4 regions of the Lysinibacillus sp. AR18-8 genome follow, and region 1 is predicted to be linked to each of the others. Evidence: riboswitches for the same ligand, from Rfam matches in the RefSeq annotation. Region 1 holds a riboswitch; each other region holds the start of a gene.
The links. Region 1 has a riboswitch for cobalamin ahead of BFM98_RS18500 (FecCD family ABC transporter permease). Riboswitches for the same ligand answer to the same signal wherever they lie in the genome.

Region 1 (6,177 bases):
TAAATCTTGGTGCTGATGACTACGTTTTAAAGCCTTTTGATGAGGAAGAATTGTTAGCACGCATACATGCTGTATTAAGAAGAACGATATCTGAAGAAAAAGTGATTAACTTTGAAGGGCTTTGTTTAGATAGAGAGTCCTTTGAAGTATATTTTCAACATAAGGCAATTCCATTAACACCAAAGGAATTTGCCATGCTCGCCCTATTTTTAGATTATCAAAATAGAGCATTTTCTAGAGAACACCTTATACATGCCGTTTGGGGATATGATGTAACGATTGAAGATCGTACCATTGATTCACATGTACGTAATTTACGAGAAAAATTAAGAAAAAGTGGTTTTCCGGCGGATGATTACTTGCAAACCGTTTGGGGCATCGGCTATAAATGGCATAAGTCTGCAAAGAGAAAGCAAATGGAACATAAAAGCTAGAAAATAACCTCTACCAGAATTGAAGGTAGAGGTTATTTCTATTATTTTGGACTAAGCTCTTCTTCTGTTACCCATTTATGATTTGTTACAGCTTCACCACTTGTAGTGGAAGTATAATCAACCATATATACAGTTGTTTGCACAGCCTCGTCAATAAGGACAGTCGCATTTTCCATACCTTCCATATGTGTTGCGTCCGTTTTTACTTCTGTTCCAGGAGCCAGTTGTGCTTCTTGTGGGTCAATTAATTCTTCATGAATTACCCACTTATGCTTTTCTATTCGCTTTCCACCAGTTGTAGGCTCATAGGAAATAACATAGGCAGTTGTAGTATAGGCACCTACTATTGTTGCTTCGGCCCCTTTCATACCTTCCATATGTCCATCTGTAATAATGGCTGTGCTTCCTATAGGAAATTTCGGATTTTCAGCTTTTTTTAACGTTACTGGTACTTCGCCAGAACTTGAATGGTTCATTGTAGAATGATCCATTTCTTCAGCAGCTTCATTAGAAGTGGACGCAGGTTTTGTTTGATCCTCTGTACAAGCCGATAAACTAATTAGAGCGACTACTGATAATAGTCCGACTGACCATCTTTTATTGAATTTCATATGATATCCTCCTCACTATGTGCTCCTAATGTAGCAAATAAATGTGCAGAAACGATGGATATAACCTATGAAAAACATTTCTTTAGTCTGGCGGGGAGATATGCTATTGAATGGGCATGATCTTCAATGTTTTTTGTAATCTATGGGCGAAGATACCAGCAAAAATAGCTAAAATAATATCTTTTGGTAGTGGAGGAATCATCCAAAGCCAAGCGAGCTTATATGAAAAATTCTCTGGCGCACTTGCCCATAGCTTATAGGCAAAAAACATCCAATTTGTTCCTATCAAATAATTTATAGCCGTTGCTACCAAAGCAGCTACGATAAAACTTTTCTTTGTTCCGCTTCGTTCTACGATTAACCCCGCAACAAATGCCGCAAATATAAATGTAATAATAAACCCAAAGGTAGGGCTTAAAATTTGGCCAATTCCACCACCGAAACGAGCAAAGACAGGAGCTCCTGCCAATCCTACGCACATATAAATTGTGCAGGCGAGCGCACCTTTTCTACTACCAAGAATAAGCCCTGCTAAAATTGCAAAGAAGGTTTGAAGCGTAATGGGTACACCACCAACTACCATAAAAGGTGCAAAGGAAGTGATATTAGCACCCACCATCATTAACGTTGTAAATAATCCAATGTAGGTAATGTCAACAGTTCTTAACTTATGGTGACTATGTTGTGTAACAGTTGCCATGATTTCACCTCGTTTTATAAGTTATTACTGCTAGTGTAAAAAACGAATGTATTTGTGTCAACCTTATTATTTATATAAGTTAACTCAATTGTTGAATTAAATTGAAGTAGACTATCTATCTATAAAAATGTATGATAGAACCGTCACAATTTTATAACTTCAAATACTATTGGTGTGACATTTTGAATGTCACTTAAAAGGGAAGTCGGTGGAAGTCCGACGCTGTCCCGCAACTGTAACGAGGAATCCTATAATATGATTTGCCACTGTTTAAGAATGGGAAGGCAATTATAGGATAGTGAATCGAAGCCAGGAGACCTGCCATTTAGTAATACCTGTAATGCCCACGAGGATGCAAGCAATTACGGACAATAGCTGGATATTTTTCTGACTTTGTTTAATCTTGGGTATTTCTATGCGCATTTTCGCATGGGATACCTTTTTTTATTGCTTCATTCATCAATATTCAGTAGGAGTTTAAAACAGATGAATAAAAAATTTATGTTATTTTCCTTCGTACTTTTCATGGTATTAATTGTTTCAATGACCTTTGCTGTAATGGTTGGCTCAGTTTCAGTTACACCGTTATATGTATGGAAAGTTATTCTTTCTAAAATTCCTTTTATACAAAATTCGATCGAGCAAGATTGGAGTCGCTCTCAGGAAATCATCATCTGGCAAATAAGAGCACCTCGTGTTTTGCTAGCTGCGATAGTAGGAGCGGGGTTAGCTATTGCAGGGGCAGCCATTCAGGCACTAGTACGTAATTCTATTGCAGACCCGTATATTCTAGGGATTTCTTCAGGGGCAGCTGTCGGAGCTACTTCTGTGATTATTTTAGGAGCCTTTTCATTTTTAGGTATTTACGCTCTTTCAGTATCCGCATTCCTTGGTTCATTACTTGCCATTGCACTTGTCTTTTTCTTATCACGTGTTGGGGGACGTGTCTCTATTTTCCGCTTGCTATTGGCAGGCATGGCTGTGTCCTTTATCTTAACGGCTATCTCTAACTTTATTTTAATGATGTCAAAGCAAGAAGGGGCCTTAAAGGCTGTTATGTTTTGGATGCTAGGTAGTTTAGCTGGAGCCAAATGGAATAATATTGTGATTCCAGCTTTCGTATTCTTGGTTGTATTTGGGCTACTGTGGCTACACTATCGCAATTTAAATTTATTATTACTAGGAGAAGAGGCGGCAGTGACATTAGGCGTTAATCTTCAGCAATTCCGTATTCAGTTAATACTACTAGTATCTCTATTAACAGGTGTGCTTGTCGCAGTTAGTGGTTCTATAGGATTTGTGGGATTGATTATTCCCCATATTGTGCGTTTAATTGTGGGCTCAAACTATAAATACGTAATACCTATCAGTGCTTTAATAGGTGGAATATTCTTAGTATGGGCAGATGCCTTTGCTCGAATTATTATTGCTCCTCAGGAAATGCCAATTGGTATTATTACAGCTTTTTGTGGAGGACCATTTTTCATTTGGCTTCTCCGTCGTAACAACTATTCTTTCGGTGAAGGAGATTAACTTCCATGACATTAGAAGCGAAAAAAGTATCATTCTCCATTTACGATCAGCGTATACTGCATGATGTAAGCATTCAAATAAAAGAAAAGCAATTTGTTGGATTAATTGGTCCTAATGGGAGCGGAAAATCAACATTGTTAAAAAATATGTATCGTCTCCTAAAACCTGAAAGTGGATCAGTAGTATTAAATGAGCAAGATATATTAAAGCAATCAAGTAAAGCAATTGCGAAAAATTTGGCTGTTGTAAGCCAAGAGACACCCGTATTATTTGATTTCACTGTGCATGATTTAGTCAGTATGGGAAGAACCCCACATAAAAAGCTGTTAGAGCTTGATCAAGAGAAAGATTTTCAAATTGTTAAAGAGGCTCTTAGACAAACGGGCATATCGCATTTAGAGAAACGAAGCTTTAGTTCGCTTTCTGGTGGCGAGAAAAAACGTGTCATGGTTGCAAGGGCACTCGCTCAACAAGCACAGATATTAATATTAGATGAGCCGACGAATCATTTAGATATTCAACATCAACTTCAACTTATGGATTTAATTCAGACTTTGCATTTAACCGTAGTAGCAGCTTTACATGATTTGAATATTGCTGCTATGTATTGCAATCAAATTTACGTTTTACAGCAAGGGCGAATAGTTTGTCATGGTACACCAGAGGAAGTACTTACGCCAACAGTGCTGCAAGATGTATTTGGTGTTTTTGCGGATATTCAAATACATCCAATGACAGGGAAGCCGTATCTTACATATGTTCCTGAACAGTTCACGAAGGGGTTTAGCCAAATATAGAAAAGTTTCATCTTCTATTAGATACATAAAACATCCTTTAAGGAGTGACTGTATGCAAATAGCCTTTACGAAAATGCATGGTATTGGCAACAGCTATATCTATCTTGATCTTTTCCAACATGATTACAAGGAAGATATCTTTTGTGAATTGGCTCAAAAAATGGCCAATGTCCATACTGGTATTGGCTCAGATGGATTGATTATTATCCAACCCTCTAAAATTGCTGACTGTGGTATGCGTGTATTTAATAAAGATGGATCTGAGGGGACAAATTGTGGTAACGGTCTTTGCTGTGTTGCTAAGTATATTTTTGAACGTCATATTGTACGACAAGAGCTAATTACGATTGAAACGAAATCCGGGATTATGCTGGCACAGGTAGTGGTGCAAGACAATCGTGTAATAGAAGTGATTGTCGATATGGGCAAACCTCTCTTATTGCGCAAAGACATTCCGATGTTAGGAAACCCAAATGAGCTTGTCATCAATGAGATATTTCCTTTACCCCAACAATCTCTTTTGGTAACAGCTTTGTTTTTGGCAATCCGAATACTGTAGTTTTTGTGAATGCGATCGAGCAAGTACCATTAGGAACATTAGGCGGTATTATAGCAAACGATATGAGATTTCCTTATCGCTGCAATGTTGAGTTTGTAGAGGTTGTTCATGAGAAGGCATTAAAATGCTGCGTTTGGGAACGAGGTTCGGGTATAACAGAGGCATGTGGGACAGGTGCTTGTGCAGCGGTAGTGGCTGCTATATTAAATGGTTTTTGTCAGAAGGGAGAAGAGATAGTAGTCCAACTTAGTGGCGGTGACTTAGTCATACGATGGGCTGACAATGATCATATCTGGATGCGTGGACCTGCAGAATTTATCGCGGATGGTATTTATGAATTTTTATCTTAATTACTCCCATTCTTCGTCATGCCATTTTAAATAAGATGAATACAGGACGCCTCCGATTTAAGAGTGGCGTCCTATATTGTAAAGCCATTAAGATACTGCTTTTAAGCCTGCTACACCTACGATAATTGCTATGATACTGATAATACGTGATAGATTTTTGGATTCGCCAAAGAAAATGATATTTACGAGTACAGCTCCAACAGTACCAATTCCTACCCAAACAACATAGGCAATACTTAACTGCAAATAGTTGAAGGATGCATATAAAAGGGCAAAAGACACACCAAAACCACCAATATATAACATTAAGTTTCGTAATGTTTTATGCTGACTATAGAAGCGTAAGCCAACCACACCTATAATTTCAGACAATGCAGCTAAGATAATAAGTATCCAACCCATTATACATTCTCTCCTTTCGTTTGCATCTGCTCTTTAGAGGAATTATCCGCTAATTTTAGACCAATCACACCTAATAATAAAATAATCATGAACAGTCCTTTAATGGCATTAAATTCTCCTTCGAAAATGAAAATATCCATTAATGTGGTACCGATTGCACCTGCTCCAGCGAAAATAGCGTAGACTGTACCAGTAGGTAAGCTCTCACAAGCCTTCGATAAGAAATGAAAATCTATAGCAATGATTGTCACAATAATTATCCAATGCCACCATGAGCTTGCTACGTTAAAGCCAAATACCCAAAGCAATTCAAATAAACTTGTTAAAACGACGTACATCCATTCTTTTTTCATCAATAAAATCCTTTCTATTAGGTAATACAATGACTGACATTCAGTCATTTTCGAGGTAAAAGAGAACGTCACTTTTATGGGTGACGTAGGCCAAGTGCGTGAGATAGGAAGTCTATAAGCTCAAGCTTGAGCAATTTCATTGTTTCGTCCTTGCTATCATCAAATAAATAAATTTGTTCAGCAGCAGATTCAATTAGACCAATCATCAGTTTAGCAGAACGTGTTGGGTCAATTGAATCACGTATCATTCCCTGTTGCTGGCCAGATAATAAGAAATGACTCATCCAGTCATAATAGGGTGCATATATATTTTCCCATTCTTTTAAATGCTCAGTTTGCGCAATACCTGCATAAATAAGTGCAACGATATCTCCATAATCTTTCGTGATTAAGAAAACCATTTCCACAACCTCTTCAAGTTGCTGTTCAAAGGGCTTA
Region 2 (6,177 bases), on a different contig from region 1:
CTTCTGGTATTTCCTCGGCTTCCACGGGTATCCATCGCTCTAGCGCGGGTATTTCTTGCTTGGGCATCAATATATCTCTACCCTGCCATAAGATATTACAAGCCCTCCAAAAAATGGAGGGCTTGTTTTTATAGTGCACCGACAGCTTTCTTTGTTGGATTGTCCAACAAATATGCGGGTTCAACTATTACATAGTCATGCTTGTTCGTAAAATCAATTAGTACCTTACCAGGTTGACTTTTTAATAGTTGTAGATGATCAATTAATTGCAGTAAAAGCTCGTGACCGTTGCCACGTGGATGCCAGTTGAAATGATAATCATTTAACGCTTGCACCGCTTCAATAAATTGGGCATATTCCTGCTGCACAAATGCAATGAGTTTGTCATGATGAGATGCTAAATCATATAAATATGTTTCGTAAAAGCGCATGACAATCGAGCATAATAAGTCATTGACACGAGCGGCACTTAAAACAGGCTTTGGCTCCAATGATAGACGGTCGAGGTTGGGCTTTGCGCGTGTAGAATCAATGCGCGTAATTAAGTGATACGCTTCTCCGTTGACCTCATAGACAATCGGATTGGTCGGCATGTACATCATAAAACTATTCGTCTTTGTTTTTAGTTCATCTGCTATGGCTGCTTTCGCTAAAAGATGACCGTCCACATCCCCATTTTGTATCCAAATAATTTCTTTATTATATAAGATTTGCTCAAAGAAGCGATCATTGCGAATCAGCTTCGTTGCTAATAATTGATCGATCAGAGACTCGACCACCATTCTTGTTTTCGCTTTCTTGGCAACTTCTGTTCGTGGTTGCTTACAAATGTTCAGATCTTCATAAGGCGTTTCCAACGTTGTCGTTACATGAATATTTGTCATACGTGCATCCCCTTTGCGTACATATTTTCAAAACAAAAAGGACTCCCTACTTTTGAGGAAATCCTTCATTTTATCTTCTTTCATCACACAATGCCAAACAAACCCTAAGTATGTGTGAACGAGTTCGATTGTGAACCCTTTCATTTACTATGGGCGTTTGACGTACTGTGACGAACAGAGCATTCTGTTTTGTCAACATGCCACCTCCTATTCCTCGTAGGTTTATGGTGTGTACTCGTAACAGGCAGGTATCCTGACTCATGATCATCGCTTCTTTTCTCCTTCCCGTCCAAAGACAGTGGATACTGAAAAGTCGCTCACATTTACAGTTGCGGGACAGTGTCGGATTTGCACCGACTTCCCTTTTAAGCAAATTGCACGCAATTTGCACCTATTACTACACGCTATTCAGTTGTCAAAGGAATGAGTATATGCACATTCCTATTAGATTACTAAAATCAATTGTAAAGTAGTGTTTTTCTAAAGTCAAATATCACAATATTTTCCAAACTACTAATCATCCTTGCTTTTCGTGCCTGATTGTTTTCTGAAAATTATGGGAGGATATAAAAACGGTGAACTCAGTATTTTTAATCTTTCAATGACTCTATAATAAAAGATAGTGCGCACTACTAATAGTGAAAGGATGAAAGATATGAAAGCAAGTCAACAATTAGTGACGAGTAATTTAGAGGAAAAAATGAAACTATTTACTCAAGCTGTTTCTGGACAAATTATAGAGGAAGCTCATTTTGTCATAGCCAATACAAATATTCCAACTGATACATTTAATTTGCTAGTAGTGAAATCGCCTATGATTCATAAGGAAAATCATCTTAAACAAAGGATTAATCATTTCATTGTTAATAAACTTCCTTTCAACACGTGGGTGGATGCCAACTATCTAAGCGATGATTGGATACAGCTGATAAAAGACTGCAATTTACAGGAAGCTGAACGAAATATGATGATGAAGCTTGACCATACACTTCACACAGGTCCACGAATTTCCAATCATCTTACCATCACAGAAGTAAGCAACAAGGAAGAGCTTCTACAATATAAGGAAGTTTTTCTAAGTTTATTTGGAGAAACAGCAGAAAGAGAAGCATTAGAAACTTATTTTCATAAATTCTCACAGGAAAAGTTAGCATCAAATGCTCGAATGTTTATTGGCTGTTTAAAGGAAATACCTATCGCTACGGGATTATTAATAGACAGTAAACATAGCTATGGGATTTATGATGTGATGACAAAAGATGCGTATAGGGGCAAGGGGTATGGCAGTGAGATGTTTCAATTCCTACTCAGTCAAACAATTGATAAGCGAAAGCCCGTAGTCTTACAGGCATCAGAGGATGGAAAGAATATATACAAACGCTTCGGGTTTAAAGAAGTTGGAGAAATGATTGTCTTTGAATAAGACTTCGGCAAGGCGTTCTTATTTACGCTTATCAGTATTTTCGAGCCTACCGTAATCATGAAGCCGACTTAAAATCCCTTACGCCGTCCTCTTCTGGCACGACAAAAAAGCCTCGCATATTTGCGGGCTTTTGGTTGTGCACATGTACTATTAGCACCTTCATTACGTCCCCAACACATACTGTGCTAAGACGCTTTGCACCTTATAAATATTTGTCGCCTTATTGAAGTTTTTTTGAATCGGTAATGGACTGCCAGACACCCATATTTTAAGCTCTGCATCTAAATCAAATGTTCCAGCTGTTTCGACTGAAAAATGAACGATATTTTTATAGGGAATGGAATGATACTCTGTTTTCTTGCCAGTCACTCCTTGCTTATCAATGAGGATCAATCGTTTATTGGTAAAAATAAACGTGTCTCTAATAATTTTATAGGCGTTCTTGACTGTCTCGTTTGGAATTAATAAATTATGGACCTCCTCCTGTAGTTTTTCTAAATTCACCTCGCTTGCATTGCCGATCAATCCATCAAATAAGCCCACTATCTGTCCCCTTTCACTCTCGTTTATTTAATGTATTACAAAGAAGTGAGAGCTACGACAGGAAATGGTGGTATTATTTAGCCTATAAAGGGGGTGAGTGGTTGCGAATAATGATAGCTGCCTTAGTGTCTCTACTAGCCGTTGTTTTACTAGGATGTAATGAAAAACCAGATGAAGAATTAGCTAAGGTCAGCATTTCTATTGGTGCTAAATTTAACAAGGTGAACACTGATTTTTTTAAAGAATATACGGATGAAGAATCACTTACACTATTCCAACAAGCCATTGCAACAGCTGTCAAAGACGAGGGTATTGTCAATATGGCTTCGCCAGAATATGATGTACAAATAGTGGATAAGGCAGGAAACAAATATGGCTATCATCTTTGGTTAGGTGATAAAGGTCAAAACAGTAGTTTGATGCATGTCTAGGATACGCATACGATCTACACACTATCTGAGGAGTTCACTGGGAAACTAATTGCGCTGGTTCGACCATAAAAACACTTTCCATGTATTCTAGGAAAGTGTTTTTATGGTCAATTAGTGCCATTGTGCGGCTTTTCGTAGTATTGATGAAAAGGCTTATTTAGGGCTTAAAAACCTAGCAACATACCTTTTCATTGCCTAAACCTGAAACTGGTTAGTTAACTTTTGTAAGTTATCCGCTTGGACACTTAAATCCTGTGTGACATGATTAACTGCTTGCATTGAGGCTGTTTGCTCATCCATTGAATGTAAAACAGCTTCTGTATAATTCGATAGCTTGCCCATGCCAGCTGCGATGGTTGTCACAGTGGATGCCACTTCATTGGCGCTACTTGAAAGCTGCTCAGCTGTCGTCGAAATATCCTCCAGCTGACTTGTCATCTGACTAACATGCTGTGAAATTGTGCCAAATGATTTTGTCGCTTCGTCAATGACATACACTCCTTGTTGAACATTTTTCAAATCAGCTTCTACTGATGAGGCTACTTGTTTTGTATCACTTTCTATTCCTACAACTAAATCCACAATTTGCGTAGCAGAGTGCTTTGATTGTTCTGCTAATTGACGCACTTCTTCAGCTACAACGGCAAAGCCTTTACCATGCTCCCCAGCGCGTGCTGCTTCTATGGCCGCATTTAATGCTAGTAGATTTGTTTGATCTGTAATGGTAGTAATCATATCTGTCATTGATTTAATATCTGACATTTTAAGGGATAATTGCTGCATCAATCCACTTGTTTTTTCTGTTGAAGAGGAAATAAATTGCATTTGCTCTTTTGCCACATGTAAAATATTTGCACCATTTCCTGCTATCTCGCTAGCATCTTTCGCATGCACAAACACATCTTGTGTGGCTACTGTAATTCGCTCAATGCCATCAACGGTTTCTTGCATAGATTTAGCACTATCATTAGCCGATTGTGCTGCTTGCTTCAAGCCCTCTGACGTCTTCTCCATTTGTTGATCTACTTCTTCCACAGCAAGCGTAATTTCATTCGTACTCGCAGATAATTCCTCGATGCTTGCCGATAAATCTGTAGAGCTGTGCGCAATTTTTTGTGTCATTGTTCGTAATTGTTCCTGCATCTCTAAAAAGGATTGTGCTAGTTGAGAAATTTCATCATTATCACGAACCTCAATGACAACGGTATCTAATTGACCTGCCGTAATTCCTTGTGCAGCCTCTGTGATTTGTTTGATAGGCTGTATCACTTTGTAGTGGACATACACTGTGTAAGATAGTGTAATAGCGATGCCTACAATCGTTAACACGGTAGAAAACCAATCTAATGTCGTTACATTGGCTAAATCGATAAATAAAATAACGATCATTAAAACATTTAAAACGGAAAAGCCAAGTAAACTCTTTTTTCGTAAACTCATTACAAATTCCCCCAACTAAAATATGTCTTCCATACCATTATTATAGTTGAATAATCCTAAAATACATAAGGATACGCTCTATTTTATATGAGAAAAGGTCTACAAAAAAAGACTATAGACAGCCTTTTAGGGCATGTCTACAGTCCATCATTGCTCGTTTTATTTTAATTTCATGATACTAGAACCCGCAATACCTGGGTGTGTCATTTCATATGGATCTAAAATCAAGTCTAATTGTTCTTTTGTTAGGACGCCTTCTTCAATGCAAAGCTCACGAATTGAACGACCTGTTAAAATAGCTTCACGTGCTAGACGAGCAGCTACTTCATAACCGATGTGAGGGTTAACTGCTGTTAGCACGCCTACACTTTTTTCTACATATTCTTTCATGCGCTCTTCATTTGCTTCAATATCTTTTAAGCAGTTTTCTGTAAACGCACGGAATACATTATTCATAATGCTAATCGATTGGATTAGGTTGAACACTAATACAGGCTCCATTACGTTTAATTCTAATTGACCAGCTTCCGATGCTAGAGAAATTGTATGGTCATTCCCAATTACTTGGAAGGCTACTTGATTCAGCACCTCAGGCATAACTGGGTTAACTTTACCTGGCATAATTGAAGAACCTGGTTGACGAGCTGGTAACAGGATTTCTCCTAAGCCTGCGCGAGGACCAGAAGCCATTAAACGCAAGTCATTAGCAATTTTAGACATATTAATCATACAGATTTTTAAAGCGCCTGATACTTCTGTGTAGGCATCTGTATTTTGTGTTGCATCCACTAAATGCGTTGCACCTTTTAATGGTAAACCAGAAATTTCAGCAAGATGCTCATCAACAGATTTAATGTAGTCTGGGAAGGCATTTAAGCCTGTTCCGACAGCCGTTGCACCCATGTTCACATCATATAAATTCGGGCGAGTTTGACGAATGCGTACGATGTCACGGTTGATAACGAGGCAATAAGCTTCAAACTCTTGTCCTAAGCGGATTGGCACGGCATCCTGTAAATGCGTACGTCCCATTTTAATGACATGAGCAAATTGCTCTGCTTTTTGATGGAAAACGGATTGCATATAATCCATCGTTACTAATAATTCATCTATTAAATTTAACACAGCGATATGAATAGCTGTTGGGAAAGCATCATTTGTTGATTGTGACATATTGACATGACTGTTTGGGCTTACTGTGTGATAGTCACCTTTTTCTTTCCCTAAAATTTCTAGGGCACGGTTAGCGATGACTTCATTGGCATTCATATTGATGGATGTACCTGCACCACCTTGAATTGGGTCTACAATAAATTCAGCATCCCATTTGCCATCAATCACTTCTTGCGCTGCTTCGACAATTGCCTCACCAATTTCTTTTGATAATAGGTGTACTTCCATATTACTTAATGCAGCTGCCTTTTTCACAATCCCCATTGCTTTAATAAGTGAAGAG
Region 3 (6,177 bases), on a different contig from region 1:
CAAGGGAAGGCACCTTCATTTTTAATCATTTCCTTTAATTGAGCAAGACACTGTTCATGCTCCAATGACTCATTTAGAAAGGCATCAAGCAATTTTTCGTCGCGCTCCGCCAGCCATTCCATAATATTATTTGATACATAGTCTGCTCGCAGTGGCTCATCGATGAGCAATACATGCTGAGAGCAATCTTTGCGAAGCTGTCTGATGACAGCCTCCATATTGGCACCCTCACGATCCATTTTATTGATAAAGAAGAAGGTAGGGACATGGTATTGACGTAAAAGTTGCCACACTGTTTCTGTATGGCCCTGTATCCCTTCGACAGCGCTAATGATAATAATGGCATAATCCATCACACGAATAGCACGCTCCATCTCAGGGGAGAAATCGACATGCCCTGGCGTATCAATCAATGTGTATGTATCATCGCCAATATTCATGCGCCCTTGCTCGGCAAATATCGTAATGCCTCGTCTGCGCTCTAGCTCATGATGATCAAGAAAGGTATCCTGATGATCAACTCGCCCCCGTGCTTGAATACTATTTGTATGAAAAAGCACTTGCTCAGAGAAGGTCGTTTTTCCTGCATCCACGTGCGCAAGTACACCGATCGTTTTGTACATAAGAAATCCTCGTTTCTATAGAATGCTATCTTTTTATTGTAACAGAATACTAGCTTCTATATTTCTTGTAAAATAGTTCGTCTTTATGTCAAAATAGTGCTAATATAATGATGATTATACTTTTAGTGTCATACTACTGATTGCGCGATAAATTTTCTTCTGCTAGTCTATCAATAGTATTGACCATTATAGAACGTATTGGTGCAAATGGCATTTGTCATTTGCTTAAAAGGGAAATCGGTGCAATTCCGATGCTGTCCCGCAACTGTAAATGGGGAGTCTATACAGAATGCCACTGTAGTGAAACTATGGGAAGGCGTATAGATGATGAACCTAAGCCAGGATACCTGCCAGTATGTATTTTTTGACTAAGAACCACGAGGATGGGGATAGTGATGAAGGTAATGATACCGTTATTTCACTATGCTACTCTCTTGGCGACAAGAGGGTTTTTTTATGCCCTTCCAACTACCTTAGTAGTAAAGAAGTCTCTGATTTCTTTCTATATTTTAACAGCAAAGGAGAAAAGGACATGAAGAAATGGAAAAGTATATGGCTGATGATGATCATTGCCTTGGTCGCTGTTTTAGGGGCTTGTAACGCAAAGGACAAAACGGAATCAGCTGCACAAGGTGAAAAGGTTGAGCCATCTGAGGCGGCAGCAGCAGTAACCATTGAAAATAATGACACAACTCAAACATATACGGAAGCACCAACAAAAGCGATTAGCTTAAATCAGCATGTGACAGAAATTATGCTAGCACTTGGTTTAGAGGATTCTATGGTAGGGACAGCTTACTTAGATGATAAAATCTATGAACCACTGCAAGAGGCATACGATAAGGTCCCTGTTCTTTCCGATCAATACCCAACGAAGGAGCAAGTCATCGATGCCGAGGCAGATTTCCTATATGCTGGCTGGAAAAGTGGCTTTGGCGAAAAGGGTGTAGGCACACCAGAAGAGCTTGAAGAATTAGGCATCCATACGTATTTACATACGGCTTCCAACATGACAAAGCCAACAATAGAGGATATTTTCACAGATATTCGCAATATCGCGAAGATTTTCCGTATTGAGGATCGTGGCGAAGCTTTAATTGAGCAAATGACGAAAGATGTAGAGGCAGTACAAGCTAAATTACCAAAAGATAGCGAAAAATTACGTGTTCTTGTGTTTGATAGCGGTGAAAAGGATGTATTTACAGCTGGTCAAAACTTTATGAATGAGCTTGTGACAATCGCGGGTGGACAAAATATCTTTGGTGATGTGGAATCAGGCTGGACAACTGTGTCGAAGGAAGATGCAGTAGACCGCAACCCAGAGGTAGTTGTCGTGATTGATTACGGTGAAACAACGGCAGACCAAAAGATCCAATTCTTAAAAAATGATCCAGCCTTAAAGGAGATGGAAGCAGTCAAAAATGAGCGCTTTGTCATCCTGCCACTTTCAGCAGCGTCTGAAGGGGTTCGTGCGGCAGAGGCCATTGAAATTTTAGCAAAGGGCTTCTATCCTGAAAACTTTTAATCCATTCGAGCTAGCGTTTTTGCTAGCCCCTTTTTTATAAGGAGCGATAAAAATGAACGCATTTCAAAAAAATGTACCAGATCAAACATTTGAAACACTGAACCGTCATGGTGAGTTTACCCGTCTAGCCGTTAGCCCTGGCATTATTAATAAGCATTATACTCCTGCACAATTCCAAAAAATAGCCGAAATTGCTGGCGAAAAGGGGGCGATAAAATATTCTGCTTCCTATAGTATACTCGTATCCATACCAACGTGCGATGCCACGGAAGCGGTGCAAGCCTTACAGGAAGCAGGTCTTTATGTTGCTCCCTCTGGTTCAATCATAGCCATGAAGGCCTGCGATTTTTGTGATGGGGAGAAAATGGAGGCTGCTCCGATAACCGAACAGCTCTATCATGCCATAGAGGGGATGAAGGTACCTGCAAGAGTGCGTGTCAATATTAATGGCTGTGCATCAGCTTGCTACAATGCAGTCTATGATGATATTGGACTCGTTTACCAACAAGAAAGCTTTGATGTCTATTTAGGGGCAGTACCAATGGGAGCAAAGGCACAGGCAGGCACGTTATTCGCTAAGAGGGTAGACGTCACACAAATTGAAGATTTTTTACTGCACCTGATAAATCTTTATAAGGAGCATGCTCGCCCAAATGAGCCCTATTATAAATTTTATCGCAGAACAAAGTCAGCGGAATATTGGGAACTAGTAAAAAATTCAATTAAATAGAGGAATATTACTTAGGGTGTCGAAGTATTGTAGTAAGACAGAAAATTACAATACAAAGGAGCAAGAACATGACATCGAAACAAGGGATTCAACCAGAAGATCTTTATCACTTAAAATCAGTAGCAGATCCACAGCTTTCACCAGATGGGACAGAGGTAGTTTATGTAGAGACTCGTATGGACGAGAAGAAAAACGACTATATATCGAATTTGTTTTACATAAACTTGAAGGACAAAACACCACAGCAATGGACATTTGGTGAAGATAGAACGAGTTCCCCTGTTTGGTCACCAGATGGCAGTCAAATTGCATTTTTGTCAACGAGAACAGGTAAGTCGCAAATTTATGTTCTTTCGAAAGCAGGTGGAGAGGCAAAACAGGTGACACATTGTAAAAATGGAGCGACCTCCCCTGTCTGGTCACCATGTGGCAAGAAAATTGCTTTTTCAGTCGTGCTAGGGAAAGATGAAACCATCCTAGATAAAGCGGAGGATGAGAAGAAAAAGGACAAAGAACTAAAGCCACTAGAAATTGAGAAAATGAAACACAAATCGGATGCTGGTGGATTTATTGATAGGGAGCAGTTTACCCATATTGCCATTGTCAATGTGGCATCAGGAGAGCTAGAACAAGTGACAGAAGGCAAAGAGTACTGCCATCTGGGTACTTGGTCGCCAGATGGCAAATACCTTACGTACTTAGCAGATAAGGCAGAGGATTTAGATTTCTCATTTAATGTGGATATCTATTTATTGGAGTTAGAATCTAAGCAGAGTCACAAGCTAACAGAAGGTTCGGGTGCTTATTACCAAACAGCTTGGTCTCCGAATAGTCGCTATCTTTCTTTTGTAGGTGGAGAACGTGAATTTGAAAATGCCACACAAGCAAAGCTTTGGATTTATGACATGGAGCAAAAACTACTAAACTGTGTAACAAGTGAATTTGATGCACCTGTTGGTGATTATGTCATCGGTGATTTCCTGCAAGGTGTAGCGTCACCACGTGTGCAATGGATGAATGATAATCATAGCTTCTACTTCCAAGTCACAGATCACGGCAATGCGGCGATTTATTACGGAAATGTAGATGGCGAAATTTACCCAGCTATCCATGATGATCAATATGTCTATGGCTTCTCACTTGATGCGCAAAACGATCAGGCTATTGCGGCTATTAGCACAACGACCAATCCAGGCGATCTGTTTTATGTGAACCTAAAAACAGGTGACAAAGAACAGTTGACGTCCATTAATGAAGATTTTTTAAAAACCAAAACATTAGCTGTTCCAGAGAGTATCGAATTTGAAGGTGCAGAAGGCTGGAAGGTAAATGGCTGGATTATGAGGCCAGTTGGCTATGAAGCAGGGAAGAAATATCCTCTCATTCTTGAAATCCATGGTGGTCCGCATGCAATGTATGGCAATACCTACTTTAATGAATTCCAAATCCTTGCTGCACAAGGCTTTGCAGTGCTTTATACTAATCCGCGTGGTAGTCATGGCTATGGCCAAAAATTTGTTGATGCAGTACGTGGCGATTATGGTGGTAATGATTATGCGGACTTAATGGCAGCGATAGACTACGCTCTGGAGCACTATGATTTTATTGATCAAGATCGTCTAGGTGTAACTGGTGGAAGCTACGGTGGTTTTATGACCAACTGGATTGTGGGCCATACAAATCGCTTTAAAGCAGCTGTGACGCAGCGCTCCATTTCGAACTGGATTAGCTTTGCTGGTGTCAGTGATATCGGCTATTATTTTACAGACTGGCAAATTCAAGCAGGACTCGATGATATAGAGAAGCTATGGCATCATTCGCCACTGAAGTATGTAGACAAAGTGGAGACACCATTATTGATTTTACATGGTGAAAAAGACTATCGTTGTCCAATTGAGCAGGCAGAGCAATTGTTTATCGCCTTAAAATATCGTAAAAAACAAACAAAATTCGTGCGTTTCCCTGAGGCGAATCATGAACTTTCAAGAAGTGGAAAGCCTACATTACGAATTAATCGACTTGAATATATCCGTGATTGGTTTGTGAAATATCTATAATCGGGTGGCCTAAGAAGAGAACATCTTCTTAGGCTACTTTTAATAGAAAGGCTCTGTTTGTTTATAACGTTTCAATCTTTTGGAACCTTTATTGTAGAGGTACCGAACCTCCTTAGGTAGAATCAACTTTTCCTTACATAAAAAGAATCACACCTTGGTGTGATTCTCAATTGGTTAGTCGATTTTCTGGATGAACACGACCTTCAGATAATTAAATTCAGGGTATTCACGTGGTACACGGAAATCCTTCGGTAAACCGTATTCCTCGACAATTTTATAGCGTGTACGAGTCTCTTTAAATGCTTGGTCAATAAAGCCTTTGAACTTTTTCATGCCAAAGCTGGCATTATTTGTGGAAGCCACAATGATGCCGTTTTTAGCGGTAATGGCAATCGTGTCCTTTAGTAATTTAGGGTAGTCCTTTGCCGTTGAAAAGGTCATTTGCTTCGTACGTGCAAAGCTAGGTGGGTCTAATACGACAAGGTCAAACTGTAAAGCATGGCGTTGTGCATATTTAAAATAATGGAAGACATCCATGACTTTTATATCCTGTGCCTCATAATCAATATGATTGACACTAAATTGCTCAATCGTTTTGGCTAGACTGCGCTTTGCCACATCTACACTCGTTGTCTTGATGGCTCCTCCTAGAGCGGCTGCCACAGAAAATGCTCCTGTATAGGAAAATGTATTCAGCATGTCTGTATTGTTGGCATAACGCTCACGAATAGCCAATCGTACCTCACGTTGATCGAGGAAAATCCCTGTCATGGCGCCATCGTTTAAATGCACCGCATAGGTCATACCATTTTCCTTCACCATGATAGGAAATTCTCCTGGCGTGCCCATTACAAAATCATCTTGCTCGATATATTGTCCTTTGCTATCAAAGCGTTTTTTCTCATAAATCGCTTGGTAGTCTACTGTCTCAGCAAGCGCCTCATACACCACTTCTTTAAATGAGTAAATGCCCTCACTATACCAGCTTACCATGTAGTAGCTGTTAAAAAAATCAATCGTAAGACCGCCGATGCCATCTCCTTCACCATTAAACACACGAAAGGCTGTTGTGTTTTCATTGCTAAAAAATGCAGCACGATTGTCGATGGCTTTTTTGAATTTTTTTATAAAAAAAGCTTTATCAATTGTTTCATTCGTATCGGTCGTTAGCACCCAGCCAATCCCTTTGTTTTGGATGCCGTAGTAACCTGTTCCAATAAAACGGTTATGATGATCCATGAG
Region 4 (6,177 bases), on a different contig from region 1:
CAAGCGATAAAATATTGGCAATCTGTCTTAGCGTCAGATGTCTTACTGTTCATTGCGAAAATAAATAATGAAATTGCAGGTAGTATTCAAATGCATTTAACTAGCAAACCAAATGGCATTCATCGTGCTGAAATTTGCAAGTTAATGACACACCCCAACTTTAGACGCAACGGTATTGGACGAGCGCTGATGCAACAAGCAGAGGAACGAGCAAAACAAGAAAACCGCTCCTTGTTAGTTTTAGATACGAGAGAAGGGGATCCTTCTAATAAATTATATAAATCATTAGATTATCAAGAAGTAGGGAAAATTCCGCAATATACTATTTCACCAGATGGAGAATTAGAAGCAACCGTAATTTACTATAAATTAATTTAATCCATGGTATTGAATATAACTGAAAACGTGTAGAAAGGGAGCTAGTATATAAACGAAGCGCAATTATTTATGCAAATGAAAATGTGGCGTAATTGGACTGTTGAATTTCTACGTACGATCCCTGAGAATATTGCTGATCAGATACCCGCTGGACATCATAACAATATTCGTTGGAATGCTGGTCATCTATTAGTTGGTTGGGATCATACCGTTTTTCCAGCTGTCACACAAGAAAGGCATTTGCCCCTATCCTATCATGTAATGTTTCCTAGTGGCAGTAAACCAGATAACTGGACTGAGCAACCGCCAACAATGGATCAAATAATTATGCTCCTAGAGGAACAACCAATTCTTATTGAACAAACTTGTGCAGGACATCTACATGAACCGCTTAAAGAACCTTTTTTAGGTATGAAAACATTAGGCGATATGGTTGTCTTTCATATGAACCATGAAAATTTTCACATGGGAATTATAAAAAGTATGATGCAAACGCTCTTAAAAAATGAAGCCTAACTGATGGAATCAGTTGGCTTCATTTTTCTATATATACCACGGTAACAGATCCTCCATTTTCCTACCTGGCTTACTTGTTTTATCTGTTACGATCCATGTGCCGTCTTTCTTTTGCAGCTGATAGCTTACATTTGTACCATCCGCCCTTTTAAAGAGCATATAACCTATATTACCCTTGATAAAAGTGACAGGGTCTATGACATTTTTGTAGGGAATCTTTCGCTCAGGAAATAAAATATGGGTCACTATTTCCTCTGCAATCCTAGCAAGGGATTTCATATCATTATTAATTTCAGCTTGATATTGCAATTGATCGTATCGGTAGGAAGTATACGATGCTAAGTCTAGCTTAAAACTCTGCTGTATATCTAACAGTGTTGCCCTATAGAATGCGTTTATTGCTTTTTCTACATCATCTGTCTCATGTATATAGCGAAGTGTACTGACACCAGTTGGACTGACTTCAAACGTAATGATTTCCTTACTGTAGGGTGGGGAATGTGCATGCTCAAAGGTCGTAACTTCCACGCTAACTTTAAAGCTAAACTGACTTTCTTTGACAATTTTTAAAATTTTCACATCATACAAGCCATACTGCTTAGGATAGCCGTAGTAATGATCAATTTCCTTTTCAATAAATGGATTAAGGATTGTAATGAATGTGTCCCTGATTAGTTGCTCATCAGCTTGTTTACTTTGCGCATAAATCTTACATGGCAGAATGAACATAGTGAAGATAGCCATTAAAACATAAGCAAATTTTTTCATGGAATAGTGACCTTTCTGCAGGATGATACTTTATAGAGTGCACCAATCACAGTAAATTATCGAGCATTTTTAAAGAAAGGGAGTTGAACAATGGAAAAAATAATAATGCCCTTTTTATGTATGCTTTTGTTATTTCCAACAGCTACTTCGGGATCAGAACCTGAAGGCTTAAAATGTCCAAATCCAGATGTATTGATGAAAACAACGGAGAAAGACAAAGACGAGCTTAGTCAAGCATTAGCTGACATCATTCCAAAAGTATATGGCTCAAGCCCTGATTATCAGGAGTGGCAAATTGAGGTGATAAAGCCCATGCCCATATTAACTGGCATGGAGGAGAACTACTATAAAATAGCGGTGAACTTCTGTGGAGAAAATGTGGCTAATCACTCCTGGTTTGTTCGATTAAGGTTTCCAAGATTACTGCCAGCGCAAAGTGCATCACTAGGTGAGCTATATCTCGTAAAAGAGACGAATTCTAAATGGATCCATTGGTTTCAATATCATTAAAAAGGAAGAATCCATAAATGGATTCTTCTCTTTACGACATCGCTATCGTTTTCGTTGCTACAGTTTGTTGAAATGCCTGATCATGCTCAACAATCACCATTGTGAGATGAGAGCTTTTTATGAGCTCTTCAATCTGCATGCGTGAATAGATATCAATAAAATTGAGTGGTTCATCCCAAATATATAAATGAGCCTTCTCACACAAGCTTTTAGCAATCAGCAGCTTTTTCTTTTGCCCACCAGAATAATGAGAGATATCCTTCTCAAATTGAATACGCTCAAAATCCATCTTGCGCAGGATTGATTTAAATAGCGTCTCATCAATACCATGCTCTTCAATAAATTCCGATAGCAATCCCTTTAAATGGGATGTATCCTGCTGAACATAGGAAATGACTAGACCTGAAGCTAACTTTATCGAGCCTGTATGTTGGATGGGCTTACCTAGAATAAGTTTTAACATACTACTTTTTCCGCTTCCATTTTTGCCATCTAAAACAACTCGATCCCCTTGTGCCACTTTGAAGCTAATAGGCTTATTCACGATATGGTCATCGTACCGAATCGATACATCCGTGACAACAACCATTTCTTTTGATGGATATGCCAATGGCTCTACTTTCAATGACTCGGTTTTTTCAACATTTTTTAGTAGTTTTGATTTTTCCTCAATAGCTCTTTGTTGTCTGGATTCCAGGTTCTTCGCTCGTTTCATCATCTTGGCTGCTTTATGTCCAACAAAGCCTTTGTCCAGTTTGGAACCTGAATTGGTTGTGCCGTTTTTGGAGGCTTCCACTTGATTAGACCAACCTGACGAACGCTTTGAGGATTGTTTTAATCGGTCGATATCTTTTTGCAGTCGTTGATTGGTTACTTCTTCGTGTTCCTGCTGACGATCAAAATTTAACTTCCAAGAAGAATAGTTTCCACTTTGAACGTCAATATTGGCTCTATTGATCGATAGGATATGGTCAACACAGCCATCTAAAAAGCTTCTGTCATGTGAAATTAAAATAAAACCTTTTTTCCTGCGAAGATAATCGGAAACCGTCTTTCGTGCATCCGTGTCTAGGTGATTGGTTGGTTCATCAATTAATAAAAATTGACCCTCTGTCAAAAACAACGCAGCAAGCAGCACCTTTGTTTGTTCGCCATTGGATAATGTTTTAAAAGGACGATACATGACCTCCGCATCTACATGTAGGTAAGCTATTTCACGTAGACATTCCCAATCTTCTGCCTGAGGACAAATTTCTTCAAATATTTCATGGGTATATTTATTTGGATCAGAAACTGGATAGGGGAAATAAGTGAAGTCTACAGAAGAGATGATTTTTCCGCTATACTCATAATTTCCTAATAACAACTGAAAGAATGTTGTTTTACCTCGTCCGTTTCTACCGATAAATCCAAGTTTCCAATCCGTATCGATTTGAAAGTTGACATTCTCAAAAATATTGTCAAAGCTGCTTGGATAAGAAAAAGTTAGGTTTTGTACTTGTATCATGGACATGATAATTCCTCCTTTGTATTGCAACAGTTTACTTTTCATACAAAGTCGGTCTATCCATCTATGGTTCATTTCTCCGTATAAGCAGATGGATATTAACGACTTATACGGAGTGTTACATGCGTTACAATAGTTTCTGAATCGCTCATATTTTTCCTCTCCTTTATGGGTAAATGAAAGGTACAAAATCAACTATGAAAGCAAGAAAAAAACCCTCCAATTGTACATTGGAAGGATTAGTCTTTCTCTGAATAAATGCGATTTGCCATTTGTGTCATGACAAATAAAATGCAAACTGATAGTTAAAAATGGATAGACTAACCCTATATTTTGTGTTTGAAATCATTCAATTCAAATAAAAATATAGTTTAGTTCTTCATTGTCCATTCATCAGTCCTCTCATAATTGTCTTTTTATAGTAACAAATTTTTTTACAGAATACAATGTAACCTTATTTTCATTTAGTACTATACAATAATTCCTATAATATTTATAGAAATAATTTATATAATAGTTGAAAAATAATTTCTACTATTCTGAAATATGTGCTATAGTAGGAGCATAATTGAATATTGTGTAAGACTTGGTGCCAAATGAAAGTTTGGCTTAAAAGGGAAGTCGGTGCAAATCCGACGCTGTCCCGCAACTGTAATTCGGAGCAAATCACAAATGCCACTGGGGAAACTGGGAAGGCTGTGAGGCGTGTTGATGGAAAGTCAGGAGACCTGCCAATTTCTAGTACACACCAAATACCTACGTGGAAATAGGTGGTGAAAAGTGACCAAATAGGCACTGTGCGATAACGTTTATGCGAAAGTAGATACTTTTTCGTATTGTTTTAGCATTATTAATTTTAACATGCAGCCATTTTCCTAATAGGAGAATGGCTTTTTATTTTTTCTAAAAAAGGAGCTTAAAAACATGAACTATACAAGTACATTGATCGGTTATCCCTATATAGGGGAGGAACGCGAATGGAAAAAAGCACTAGAAGCATTTTGGCGCAATGAACTTTCTGAGGAGGACTTTGAGGAAAAATTAAAGAAAATCCGTTTATCAAGAATAAACAAGCAGCTGCAACTTGGAATCGATATGGTGACAGTTGGCGACTTTACGTTTTACGATAGAATGTTAGATACAGCTTTGATGTTTGGTTTAGTTCCAAAGCGCTTTAACTGGCAAGGTGGTAAAGTCGATTTTCATACCTACTTCAGTGTAGCAAGAGGAGACAAAACAGCCGTAGCTAGTGAAATGACAAAATGGTTTAATACAAATTATCACTACATTGTTCCAGAGTATGAGGGACAAGCCTTACAACTAACAGAAAATAAAGTGTTAGCCGACTTTTTAGAGGCGAAGGAAACTTTCGGTATCATTGCGAAGCCGACACTAATTGGTCCCTATACATTTTATAAGTTAACGAAAGGCTACAACAAATTAACACAGGTTGAGTACTTATTAGCTTTATTACCACTCTATACGCAGGTATTAAAAGAATTAGTGGATGCAGGTGCCACTTGGATTCAGCTAGAAGAGCCATCCCTCGTCTTAACACTTGATCCAGCAGAGATAAAGCTGGTGAAAGAAATGTATGACCAGTTAGCCACTGCCGTTCCTGAGGCTAAAATAATGCTACAGACTTATTTCGAAGCTTTAAGTGCCTATGAAGCATTAAGTACATTGCCTGTTCAAGGATTCGGTTTGGACTTTGTTCATGGCTATAAAGGAAATATGGCGTCACTTCGTCAATTTGGTTTCCCGCAGGATAAAGTATTAGGAATAGGGGTAGTGAATGGCCGTGATATTTGGCGTTCAAACCTGGCGGAGGTCAATGCGACAATTCAAGCCATTGAACAGCTAAGTCATGCTGCTGAACTATGGATTCAACCATCAAGTAACCTACAGCACGTTCCAATCACAACCTCTCTTGAAAATGAACTTGACCCTGTTTTAAAGCAGTCTCTGGCCTTCGCAGATGAGAAAATCGTAGAAATCACGGGGCTGACTAAATATAGACGAGATAAAGATGGTTCCTTACAACATAATTTTTCAGAAAGTATGAAGGCGATTGAGGCTCTAAAAAATCATCCAATCCGCCAAAATAAGTTAATTCATCAAGCCGTTCAAACTGTGACAAAGCAAGATTTTGAACGACACAGTAATTTTACGAAGCGACAAACGATCCAACAACAAGCCTTAGGATTACCGCTGTTTCCAACAACTACAATCGGTAGCTTCCCGCAATCAGATGAAGTGAAAAGAAATCGTAATGCGTGGCGAAAGAATCAATTATCGAATGAAGCCTATGAAACATTTTTAGAAGACGAAACAAAGCGCTGGATCTCCATACAAGAGGAATTAGATATCGATGTACTTGTTCATGGTGAATTTGAGCGTACAGATATGGTCGAATATTTCGGTGAAAAGCTGACTGGCTTTGCCTTTACAGAGAAAGCGTGGGTTGTTTCATATGGATCACGCTGTGTGAAGCCTCC

Region 2: linked by a shared signal. The riboswitch ahead of BFM98_RS06120 (hypothetical protein) and the one ahead of BFM98_RS18500 (FecCD family ABC transporter permease) in region 1 are both predicted to bind cobalamin.
Region 3: linked by a shared signal. The riboswitch ahead of BFM98_RS06110 (ABC transporter substrate-binding protein) and the one ahead of BFM98_RS18500 (FecCD family ABC transporter permease) in region 1 are both predicted to bind cobalamin.
Region 4: linked by a shared signal. The riboswitch ahead of metE (5-methyltetrahydropteroyltriglutamate--homocysteine S-methyltransferase) and the one ahead of BFM98_RS18500 (FecCD family ABC transporter permease) in region 1 are both predicted to bind cobalamin.

What each region holds. Positions count from the first base shown of each region.
Region 1 is NZ_MDGU01000027.1:41,747-47,923, reverse strand. It holds gene BFM98_RS18515 (response regulator transcription factor) at 1-434, shown strand, start outside; gene BFM98_RS18510 (YdhK family protein) at 476-1,045, opposite strand; gene BFM98_RS18505 (biotin transporter BioY) at 1,149-1,745, opposite strand; cobalamin riboswitch at 1,899-2,085, shown strand; gene BFM98_RS18500 (FecCD family ABC transporter permease) at 2,232-3,278, shown strand; gene BFM98_RS18495 (heme ABC transporter ATP-binding protein) at 3,284-4,075, shown strand; partial or broken gene dapF (diaminopimelate epimerase) at 4,128-4,984, shown strand; gene BFM98_RS18485 (DMT family transporter) at 5,072-5,386, opposite strand; gene BFM98_RS18480 (DMT family transporter) at 5,386-5,739, opposite strand; gene BFM98_RS18475 (TetR/AcrR family transcriptional regulator) at 5,814-6,177, opposite strand, start outside.
Region 2 is NZ_MDGU01000006.1:291,593-297,769, forward strand. It holds gene BFM98_RS06120 (hypothetical protein) at 129-884, opposite strand; cobalamin riboswitch at 1,111-1,294, opposite strand; gene BFM98_RS06125 (GNAT family N-acetyltransferase) at 1,540-2,307, shown strand; gene BFM98_RS06130 (PH domain-containing protein) at 2,470-2,850, opposite strand; gene BFM98_RS06135 (YhfM domain-containing protein) at 2,961-3,281, shown strand; gene BFM98_RS06140 (methyl-accepting chemotaxis protein) at 3,477-4,721, opposite strand; gene aspA (aspartate ammonia-lyase) at 4,881-6,177, opposite strand, start outside.
Region 3 is NZ_MDGU01000006.1:284,093-290,269, reverse strand. It holds gene BFM98_RS06115 (elongation factor G) at 1-623, opposite strand, end outside; cobalamin riboswitch at 806-992, shown strand; gene BFM98_RS06110 (ABC transporter substrate-binding protein) at 1,156-2,148, shown strand; gene BFM98_RS06105 (NAD(P)/FAD-dependent oxidoreductase) at 2,201-2,878, shown strand; gene BFM98_RS06100 (S9 family peptidase) at 2,947-4,935, shown strand; gene BFM98_RS06095 (class I SAM-dependent rRNA methyltransferase) at 5,110-6,177, opposite strand, start outside.
Region 4 is NZ_MDGU01000006.1:122,197-128,373, reverse strand. It holds gene BFM98_RS05350 (GNAT family N-acetyltransferase) at 1-378, shown strand, start outside; gene BFM98_RS05345 (DinB family protein) at 448-894, shown strand; gene BFM98_RS05340 (DUF3888 domain-containing protein) at 922-1,662, opposite strand; gene BFM98_RS05335 (hypothetical protein) at 1,753-2,172, shown strand; gene BFM98_RS05330 (Lsa family ABC-F type ribosomal protection protein) at 2,204-3,685, opposite strand; cobalamin riboswitch at 4,250-4,429, shown strand; gene metE (5-methyltetrahydropteroyltriglutamate--homocysteine S-methyltransferase) at 4,604-6,177, shown strand, end outside.